2 regions of the Micromonospora sp. AP08 genome follow, and region 2 is predicted to be linked to the other one. Evidence: riboswitches for the same ligand, from Rfam matches in the RefSeq annotation. Region 2 holds a riboswitch; the other holds the start of a gene.
The links. Region 2 has a riboswitch for thiamine pyrophosphate ahead of thiE (thiamine phosphate synthase). Riboswitches for the same ligand answer to the same signal wherever they lie in the genome.
Positions count from the first base shown of each region.

Region 1: linked by a shared signal. The riboswitch ahead of FXF50_RS25540 (ECF transporter S component) and the one ahead of thiE (thiamine phosphate synthase) in region 2 are both predicted to bind thiamine pyrophosphate.

Region 1 is NZ_VSEZ01000019.1:83,516-88,466, forward strand. Features, by position in the region: gene gndA (NADP-dependent phosphogluconate dehydrogenase) at 1-282, opposite strand, end outside; gene FXF50_RS25525 (hypothetical protein) at 634-870, shown strand; gene FXF50_RS25530 (energy-coupling factor transporter transmembrane protein EcfT) at 965-1,765, opposite strand; gene FXF50_RS25535 (ABC transporter ATP-binding protein) at 1,762-3,216, opposite strand; gene FXF50_RS25540 (ECF transporter S component) at 3,321-3,911, opposite strand; TPP riboswitch at 3,986-4,092, opposite strand; gene FXF50_RS25545 (alpha/beta fold hydrolase) at 4,170-4,951, shown strand, end outside.
Region 2 is NZ_VSEZ01000011.1:163,217-168,167, forward strand. Features, by position in the region: gene thiS (sulfur carrier protein ThiS) at 1-105, opposite strand, end outside; gene thiO (glycine oxidase ThiO) at 96-1,184, opposite strand; gene thiE (thiamine phosphate synthase) at 1,178-1,804, opposite strand; TPP riboswitch at 1,799-1,908, opposite strand; gene FXF50_RS19905 (endonuclease domain-containing protein) at 2,029-2,931, shown strand; gene FXF50_RS19910 (aldo/keto reductase) at 3,134-4,096, opposite strand; gene FXF50_RS19915 (ABC-F family ATP-binding cassette domain-containing protein) at 4,118-4,951, opposite strand, start outside.

The DNA of each region.
Region 1 (4,951 bases), on a different contig from region 2:
CAGCGGGACCAGTTCGTCGATCACCGCGTCGGTGGGGGCGCCGGCCTTCACCATGACGATCACGGCGCGCGGGCGCTCCAGCGAGGCGACGAAGTCGGCCATCGACTCCGAGGCCACGAACGTGCCCTCGCCGCCGTGCTCGGCGAGCAGGCTCCGGGTGCGCTCGGGCGAGCGGTTGTGCACGGCCACGGTGAAGCCGTTCCGGGCCAGGTTCCGGGCCAGGTTGCGGCCCATCACCGCCAGGCCGGTGACCCCGATCTGCGCCGTCGCCCGCTGTGCCATGCGTACCGCCACCCCTCGTCTCCGGTGCCCGTGCTGCGACCGTATCGCGGGCGGCGCGGCCCGGGGCCGGGACGTCGACGGCGGGTGAGGGCGTGGTCGCGGTCGGTCCTCGCCGGTCGTCCCGGTAAATCGGGTGCGCGTCGGCGTGGCGGTGGGTTAACGTTCCGGCATGCGTAACTGACGCCCACCTCTCGCAGGCCCGGTCCACCGTGCAAACCGCCGTGGACCGTGCGCCCCGGGCGTCCGCATCCTCCGCGCCACCGTCGGTGGTGGCGTCGCATGCCTCGTCGGACCGCCCGGGTGTTCCCCGCTCGCCGTGCCCACGGGTGCCCGACAGTCAGGAGGCAGCGTATGCCCGCCAAGCGCAGTCCGAAGAAGTCCCACAAGCCCGCGCCGTCCCCGGTGGACCTCACTCCGGCGGATCTCGACGCGCTCACCGTGGCGCCCGCCGCGCCGGTGACCCTGCCCGGGCGCACCGACACGCCGCCGCCACCGAAGGCCGGCCCGCCCGCCGGCCGGGAGGCCCGGCTCTCCGGGCGCAGCCGGCGCGCCGGGCAGACCAAGTTCTACGCCTTCCGGCGCAGCTGACCGGCCCCTGATCGGCTCGGGTTGCGGCAGTACGTGGTGTCCCTCCGTCGGGACGACCCGCCGCAACCCGAGCCGCTCTGCCTGCGGCGGCCGGTCAGCCGATCAGCGGCCGGAAGGTGCCCAGCACCACGCTGACCGTCAGCGCCGCCGCGGCCAGCGCCCCGGCGGCCACCACCAGCAGGCCGTCGGCACGGGTGAAGCGCTGGCGCCGGGCGACCGTACGCGGGGTGCCGGCGTCGAAGCCCCGGGCGTCCATGGCCACGGCCAGCCGGGTGCCCCGCCGGATCGCCCCGACCAGCAGCGCGAACGCCGTCGACCCGAACAGCCGCAGCTTGGCGATCGGGTTGCGGCCGGCGTCCACGCCCCGCGCCCGGCGGGCCATGCTGATCATCCGCCACTCCTCCTCCAGCAGCGGCACCAGCCGGAACGCGGCCAGCGCGCCGATGGCGAACCGGGCGGGCGCCTTCGCGTTCTGGATCAGCGCGTCGGCCAGGTCGGTGGGGTCGGTGGTGGCGAAGACCAGGATCCCGGGCAGCGCCACGGCGAGCATCCGCAGCACCAGACCCAGCGCGGTGACCAGCACGCCCTCGGTGACCAGGACCGGGCCGGCCTCGACCAGCACCCGGCCCGAGCGGTCGGCCGCGAAGAGCACCAGCGTGACCAGGATGCCGCCGGCGCCGGCCAGCAGCGGCCAGGCCCGCCGGGCCAGCACGCCGTAGCGGACGCCGAACAGCGGCAGCACCGCCAGCTCGACGGCGATGGCGATGGCCGGGGCCACCGGGTCGAGGGTGGCCACCAGGATCAGGGTGAAGACCAGCGCGGCGGCCAGCTTCGCCACCGGGTTGCGCCGCGCCAGCGGCGCCCCGGGCGCGGCGACCGGCTCCACGCTGATCACCGGTGCTCCAGGTTGATCGTCCGGTCGGGGCCGGGTGCTCGGCGCTCCAGGATGATCGTCCTGTCGGCCAGCGCGGCGACGAAGTCCGGGTCGTGGGTGACCGCGACGACGCCGTGGCCGGCGTCGCGCAGGTCCGCCAGGAGGTCGACCAGCTCCCGCCAGGTCCGCCGGTCCTGGCCGAAGGTGGGCTCGTCGCAGATCAGCAGGCGGGGCGCGGTGGCCAGGGCGGTCGCCACGCTCAGCCGCCGCGCCTCGCCGCCCGAGAGGGTGTACGGGTTGGCGTCCGCCAGCCGGTCCAGCCGCAGCCGCTCCAGCAGCGCGTCCACGGTGGCCGTCACGGCCGCCTCGGGCTGCCCGGTGCGGCGCGGACCGAGGGCCAACTCGTCCCGCACGGTGCTCGTGACGAACTGGTGCTCCGGGTCCTGGAAGACGGAGCCGATCCGGCCGGCCAGGGCGGGGGCCCGCCAGCGGTGCGGGGGAGTGCGCGCGTCCCGGCCGGCGAGCGCGGGGGTGGCGACGACCGCGCCGGCGCCGGGGCGGAGCAGACCGCCGAGCAGCAGGGCCAGGGTGGACTTGCCGGCGCCGTTCGGGCCGAGGACGGCGAGGGCTTCGCCGGCGCGTACCCGGAGGTCGGTGGGGGCCAGCCGGGGCGGCAGGCCGAGCCGGTCGGCGGTGAGCAGCACCTCGCCGGGCGGCGTGGTGGCGTGCCGGGGCGGCACGGTGCGGCCCGGCACCCAGACCCCGGCGGCGGCGAGGGCGTCGCCGTGCGCGGCGAACACCGCCTCGGGCGGCCCGTCGGCGCGCACCCCGCCGCCGGGCTCCAGCACGACGACCCGGTCGACCAGCGGCAGCGCCTCGGCGACCCGGTGCTCGACGAGGATCAGCGTGGTGTCCGCGTCGAGGGCGTCGGCGACGGCCCGGCGGACCAGATCGGCGCCGGCCGGGTCGAGGTTGGCGGTCGGCTCGTCGAGCAGCAGCAGCCCCGGCCGCAGGGCGAGCGTGCCGGCCAGCGCGAGCCGCTGCTGCTCGCCGCCGCTCAGGGCCGCCGTGGGCCGGTCCCGGTCGTAAGGGAAGCCGACCCGGCGCAGCGCCTCGTCCACGCGGGGCCAGATCTCCTCGGCGGGCACGCCCCGGTTCTCCAGCCCGAACGCCACGTCGTCGCCGCAGCGGGCCATGACGAGCTGGGTCTCCGGGTCCTGGAAGACGATGCCGACCCGTTCCCGGGCCTTGCGCGGGTCGAGCCCGTCGATCTCGACGGTGCCCTCCTGCTCACCGGAGTCCTCGGGCAGCAGACCGGCCAGCGCCGCGAGCAGAGTGCTCTTCCCGGCCCCCGAGGGCCCCAGCAGCAGAACGCGCTCCCCAACCTCAACGCGCAGGTCGACGCCCCGGAGAGCCCAGCCCTTCCGCCCGGCATGCCGCCACCCGAACCCCCGCAACTGCACGGCACCCACGCGCCCACCTCCCCTCTCGGCCCAGCTTGGTTGATCAAGAGGTTTGCGTCAGCAGAACCGCTCTCGCCGACGCAAACCTCTTGATCAACGCGGTCTCGGGGCGGTTACACCAGGGCTCGGTCGCGGCCCGCGGGGAAGCGGTCCAGGACGCCGGTGTTGGCCAGGGCTCGGGTGAGGAAGTGTGAGCCCAGGCCGGCGATCACGGTGGCGCTGACGATGGTCAGCAGGGCATAGGGCAGGCGGTAGTTGACCAGGTCGTAGGTCTTGTTCCAGTAGACGAAGTCGAAGATCGCCGCGGTCAGGCCGGTCAGCGCGCCCGCCAGCAGGGCGACCGGCAGCCGGTACGCGCGGTAGCGGAACGCGGCGAAGGCCAACTCGGCGCCGAGGCCCTGCATGAGGCCCTGCACGATGACGATGCCGCCCCACTGGCTGCCCAGCAGCGCCGAGATGATCGCCGCCAGCAGCTCGCAGTAGAGCGAGGCGCCGGGCTTGCGGATGACCAGCCCGCCGAGCACGGCCGGCACCAGCCAGACGCCGTAGATGAGTGTCTGCGCGGGCGGGAAGAACGCGAAGGCCGCGTCCGTGGCGCCCCAGAGCAGCCCCCAGGCCCAGAAGATGACGCCGAAGGCGACGGCGATCACCGAGGCGACGACGATGTCGACGGTGCGCCAGCGGTTGCTGTCGGTGTGGTTCATGACTGACTCCCAGTTCAGGTGAGGAACCAGGAGAAGACGCACGCCGCGCCCGGTGGTCACCGGACGGCGGCGCGGCTGGAGGTCGACCGAACTCCCTGCGCTGGCATTACCCAGATCAGGTTCGAGGGTCTGCGGGCACCGGCCCGCACTCTCAGCGCTGTGCGCTCCCCTGTCGGATGTGAAGTTGTCTCGACGCAGACGCTAGCACCGACCCCGGCCGCGGGCCCAGCAGGGCGATCGCCCGTTAGGGTGGCGATCATGCGGGTCGAGGCGCGAGGTCTGACGTTCGAGGTACGCACCGGCGGCCCCGAGGGCGGCGAACCCGTCCTGCTGCTGCACGGTTTCCCGCAGCACTCCGGCGAGTGGGACGAGGTGAGCCCCGCGCTGCACGCCGCCGGGCTGCGCACGTACGCCCTCGACCAGCGCGGTTACTCGCCCGGCGCGCGGCCGGCGGAGGTCGGGGCGTACCGGGTCCCGGAGCTGGTGGCCGACGCTGCCGCCGTGCTCGACGCGCTCGGGGTGACCGACGCCCACCTGGTCGGCCACGACTGGGGCGCGATCGTGGCGTGGGGCCTGGCGGCGGCGCACCCGCAGCGGGTGCGCACGCTGACGGCGGTGTCGGTGCCGCACCCGGCGGCCATGGGTCACGCGCTCGCCACCGACCCGCGGCAGAAGGCCCGGTCCTCCTACATCGCCCTGTTCCGCAAGCCGGGGAAGGCGGAGAAGGTGCTGCTGGCGTTCCGCGCGGCGACCCTGCGCCGGATGCTCGGCGGGGTCGGCGACGCCGACCGGGTGGCCCGCTACGCCGACCCGATGCGCGAGCCCGGCGCGCTGACCGCGGCCCTGAACTGGTACCGCGCCATGACCGGGACGGACATGAAGGCCGTCGGGCCGGTGGGCGTGCCCACCACCTTCGTCTGGAGCGACGGGGACGTCGCGATCGGGCGCACGGCCGCGGAGGCGTGCGCCGCGCACGTCACCGGCGACTACCGCTTCGTGGTGCTGCCCGGCGTCACCCACTGGATCCCGGACGAGGCGCC
Region 2 (4,951 bases):
GGCGACCGCCAGGCCGCGCTCCTGGGCGGTGACCGCGCGTACCACGTCCGCGAGGGTCGAGCCGCCGGGCAGGTCGCGTCCCGCGCCGTTGACGATCAGTTCCACCTGGGCTCCTTCCCGAACCGGTCCGGGGTGAAGGGGGCGAGCAGCGGGTCCGGCTCGCCGGTGACGATCAGCTCGGTGACCAGGTCGGCGGTGACCGGGGTGAGCACGATGCCGTGCCGGTGGTGCCCGGTGGCCACGAGCACGCCGGGCCGGCCGGGCAGCGGCCCGATGACCGGCGCGTTGTCCGGCGTGCCGGGGCGCAGCCCGGCGGTCGCCTCGACCAGCTCGTACTCGGCCAGCTCCGGCACCAGGTCCACGGCGGCGCGGAGCAGCCGCAGCACGGCCCCGGCGGTCACCTCGGTGTCGGCGCGCTCCTCGACGGTCGCCCCGACCACCACCTCCCCGCTGTCCCGGGGCACCAGGTAGATCGACTCCCCGTCGGCGTACCCCCGGATGACGTGCCGGAAGTCCGGTGCGCCGCGACCGGGCGCGCGGAGCCGGAGCACCTGGCCCTTGACCGGCCGGACCGGCAGCCCGGTCAGCGCGGCGGCGCCGCAGCCGGCCGCGACCACGGTGATCCGGGCGTCCACCTCGGACAGCGCGCCGACCCGGGCCGGGCGCAGCACGGCGCCGGCCCGCTCGGCCGCCGCCCGCAGCGCGGCCACCAGCCGGCGCGGGTCGACCTGGTGGTCGCCGGGGGCGACCGCGCCGCCGCGGACCCGCGGGGCCAGCGCCGGCTCGCGGTCGCGCAGCTCCGAGGGGCGCAGCGGCGTGATCGGCAGCCCCACCCCCTGCTGGTACGACCACAGCCGCCGCGCCTCGGCCAGGTCGTCGGCGGTGAGCCCGACCACCAGGGTGCCGTCGGCGCGGTACCCGACGTCGGCGCCGGACGCCTCGGCCAGGTCGGCGGCGAAGCGGGGCCAGCGGGCGGCGGACTCGGCGAGCAGCCCGGTCAGCTCGTGCTCGCCGAAGTACGCCTCGGCCACCGGCGAGAGCATCCCGGCGGCGACATGCGAGGCCCCGGAGCCGGGCGCCGGATCGTGCACGGTCACCCGCAGCCCACGCGACGCGCACCGCCACGCGATCGCCAGCCCGACCGGTCCCGCCCCCACGATGGCGACGTCCGGTCGGGTCAGCACGTCAGCGCCTCGATCAGCTCGGCGGTCGTGCGGGCGGGATCGGGGCTCGCGGAGAGCGCCCCCACCACCGCCACCCCGTACGCCCCGGCCGCCCGCAGCGCCGGCACCGACGCGGCGGTCACCCCGCCGATGGCGATCACGGGCACGTCCACCGCGCCGGCCACCGCGCGTACCCCCTCGGGGCCGATCGGATCGGGCAGGCCGGCCTTCGTCGTGGTGGCGTGGCAGGGGCCCACGCCCAGGTAGCTGGCCCCGGCGGCGACCGCCGCGGCGGCGCCGGCCGGCTCCCGCGCGGTCGCCCCGAGCACGGCGCCGCCGCCGAGCACCCGGCGGGCCGCCGCCACCGGCAGGTCCTCCGCGCCGACGTGGCCGCCGTCGGCCTCCACGGCCAGCGCCACGTGCAGCCGGTCGTTGACCAGGCACGTCGCCCCGTACGGCCGGCACAACCCGACCACCCGCTGCGCCAGCTCGTACGCCTCGCGATCGGTGGCGTCGTCCTCCACCCGGACCTGGACGACCAGCTCGGCGCGGGCCACCGGCAGGGCGGCGCGCAGCACGGCCAGCGGGTCCCGCCCCGGCCGGGTGTCGGTGATCAGATGCAGTCGTCCCAGGGACGGCACGGCAACTCTCCTCCCTGCGCCGGCATTACCCGGATCAGGTTCGACGGTCGGGGGCTTCCAGCCCCCCTCTCAGCCCGGTGGCACCGGGCTCCCGTGGGTCACTTGCGGACTACCGTACGACGTGGGCGCGGATCCGCCAAGGGTGGGCGGGGAATTCCCCACCGACCCTCCCGGATGGAGAATGGGGACAGCAAGTGATCTCCCCATCACGCCATGCTGTCCGGATGCCCTCGTCCGCCCACGTCCCGCGCCGCCTGGCCTCCCTGCCGTTCCGCGGCAGCGCCGCCGTCGCCGAAGGGCTCCTGACCTGGGCGATGTTGAAGGGGCCTGCTTGGCGCCGCCTCCTGCCCGACGTGTACGTGCACCGCGACGGCCACCGCCCGGACGACCATCGCATGTGGTGTGAGGCCGTGGCGCTGCGGCTGCCGCCGGATGCGGCCATCGCGGGGCGCAGCGCGGCGTATCTGTGGGGCGCCGACCTGCTGGCCAGGGACGCGCCGGTCACCGTGTTGATGCCCCGGACCGTGCGGATCCGGCCGCATCCCCGCGTGCACCAGGTCCGTTCCGTGCTGCCGGACACCGACCGCACCCGCTTCGCCGGCCTTCCGGTCACCACGGCCCTGCGCGCCGCCTTCGACCTCGGCCGGCAGGGCCCGCGCGTCGACGCGCTGGTCGCCGTCGAGGCGTTGCTGCATCGCCGGGTGGTGAAGCTGCCCGCCCTGCGCGCCTACTCGGCGGCACATGCCGGTTGGCCCGGCTCGGCGCTGCTGCGGGAGGTGCTGACGCTCGCCGAACCGCTGAGCGAGTCCCCGATGGAGACCCGCCTCCGCCTGCTCCTCCTCGACGCGGGTCTGGGCCCGCTCACCGCCCAGCACGACGTGCACGACGCCCGGGGTCGGTTCATCGCCCGGGTCGACCTGGCCTGGCCTGCGCTCCGCGTCGCCGTCGAGTACGACGGCGACCACCACCGCGAGCGCGCCCACTTCCGCCAGGACGTCGCCCGCCTGAACGCCCTCCGCGCGGTGGGCTGGCTGGTTCTCCGCTTCACCGCCGACGACGTCCTCCGCCACCCCCACGCGACCGTCGCCCTCGTCCGCCAAGCCCTCCGCGAACGCACCGCCCGCTGACCGCCGCCCGTCAGTGGAACGCCATGGAGGTCAAAACCGCCGGATGACCTCCATAGCGTTCCACTCACGCCCCGATCGCGCCTTGGCGGCGCTGCCTCGGCCGGCAGCAACACCCCCGAGGGCGCGGAAAAGGGGGCGGGGCGCGAGTGGACAGCATGCTGCCCCGGTGCCGGTGGGCGGCGCCGGGGCAGCGGAGAGTGTCTCAGAGGAGGGCGTCGAGGGCGTCGAGGTCCTCGTCGGTGGGCTGCCAGGTGCCCGCCTCGGCGTTGGCGCGTACCTGCTCGGGCGTGGTGGCGCCGGCGATCACCGAGGTCACCGCCGGCCGCGCGGCGAGCCCGCCGATGGCCACGTGGAGCATGCTGACCCCGCGCTCGGCCGCGTACGCCTCGATCGCCTCGATGGTGTCCCAGTCCGCGGCGGCGAGGCGCTCGGCGTACCGGCCGCCGCCGGAGAGCCGGCTGCCGGCGGGCGGGGCCTCGTTGCGCTTGTACTTGCCGGTGAGCAGCCCGTTGGCGAGGGGGAAGAACGGCAGCATGCCCAGGCCGAACCGCTCGCACGCCGGGATCACCTCGGCCTCGACGGACCGCTCCAGCAGCGAGTAGTGGTTCTGCGCGGAGATGAAGCGGGCGCGGCCCTGGGAGGAGGCGGTCCAGTCGGCGTCGGCGATCTGCCAGCCGGCGAAGTTCGAGTTGCCGAGGTAGCGCACCTTGCCGGCGGTCACCAGGTCGTCGAGCGCGGCGAGGGTCTCGTCGATGGGGGTGCCCGGGTCGGGCTCGTGCATCTGGTACAGGTCGATGTGGTCGGTGTCGAGCCGGCGCAGCGACGCCTCGACGGCCCGGGCGATGTAGCGGCGGGCGCCCCGGGCGCCGTGGTCCGGCCCGTTGAGGCCGTGCATGTCCATGCCGAACTTGGTGGCGACCACCACGTCGTCCCGGCGGCCCTTGAGCGCCTGCCCGAGCAGTTCCTCGGAGCCGCCCTGCGGCTCGCCGTAGATGTCGGCGGTGTCGAAGAAGTTGATCCCGGCGTCGAGCGCGGCGTCCACCACGGCGCGGGTGCCGTCGAGGTCGAGCTTGCGGCCGAAGTTGTTGCAGCCGATGCCGACGACGGACACCACGAGCCCGGAGTCGCCCAGCCGGCGGTAGGTCATCTCAGTCACGAGATCCACCCTATGCCGCCGGCCGGGCGCTCACCGCACGTCCCAGACCGGCTCCGGGGTCTCCACCACCTCGCCGTCGCCGCGGAACAGCACGAACCGGTCGAAGGAGCGGGTGAACCACCGGTCGTGGGTGACGGCGACGACCGTGCCCGCGAACGCGGCCAGCCCCGCTTCGAGGGCCTCGGCGGAGGCCAGGTCGAGGTTGTCGGTCGGCTCGTCCAGCAGCAGCAGGGTGGCCCCGGACAGCTCCAGCAGCAGCACCAGGAAGCGCGCCTGCTGGCCGCCGGAGAGGGTGCCGAAGCGCTGGTCGCCCTGCCCGGCCAGCTCGTAGCGGGACAGCGCCGCCATGGCCGCGTGCCGGTCCATGCCGGCCCGGTGCTCGTCGCCCCGCCACAGGATCTCGACAAGGGTCTTCGCCATCAGCTCCGGCCGGTCGTGGGTCTGCGAGAAGTGGCCGGGCCGGACCCGGGCGCCGAGGCGTACCTGGCCGTCGTGCGCGACGGGGGCGAGGGCCGCCGCGCCGTCGACGGGGGTGTTGGCCGGGTCGGGGTCGGTGCCGCCGCGGGCGAGCAGGCGGAGGAAGTGCGACTTCCCCGTGCCGTTCGCGCCGAGCACCGCCACCCGGTCGCCGTACCAGAGTTCCAGGTCGAACGGGTAGGTCAGCCCGTCCAGTTCGAGCTGCTCGGCGATCACCGCGCGCTTGCCGGTCCGCCCGCCGGTCAGGCGCATCCGGATGTCCTGGTCCTTCGGGGGTACGGGCGGCGGCCCGGCCTCCTCGAACTTGCGCAACCGGGTCTGCGCGGCCTGGTAGCGGGAGGCCATCCCGTCGTTGTACGCGGCCTTCTGCTTGTACATGAGCATCAG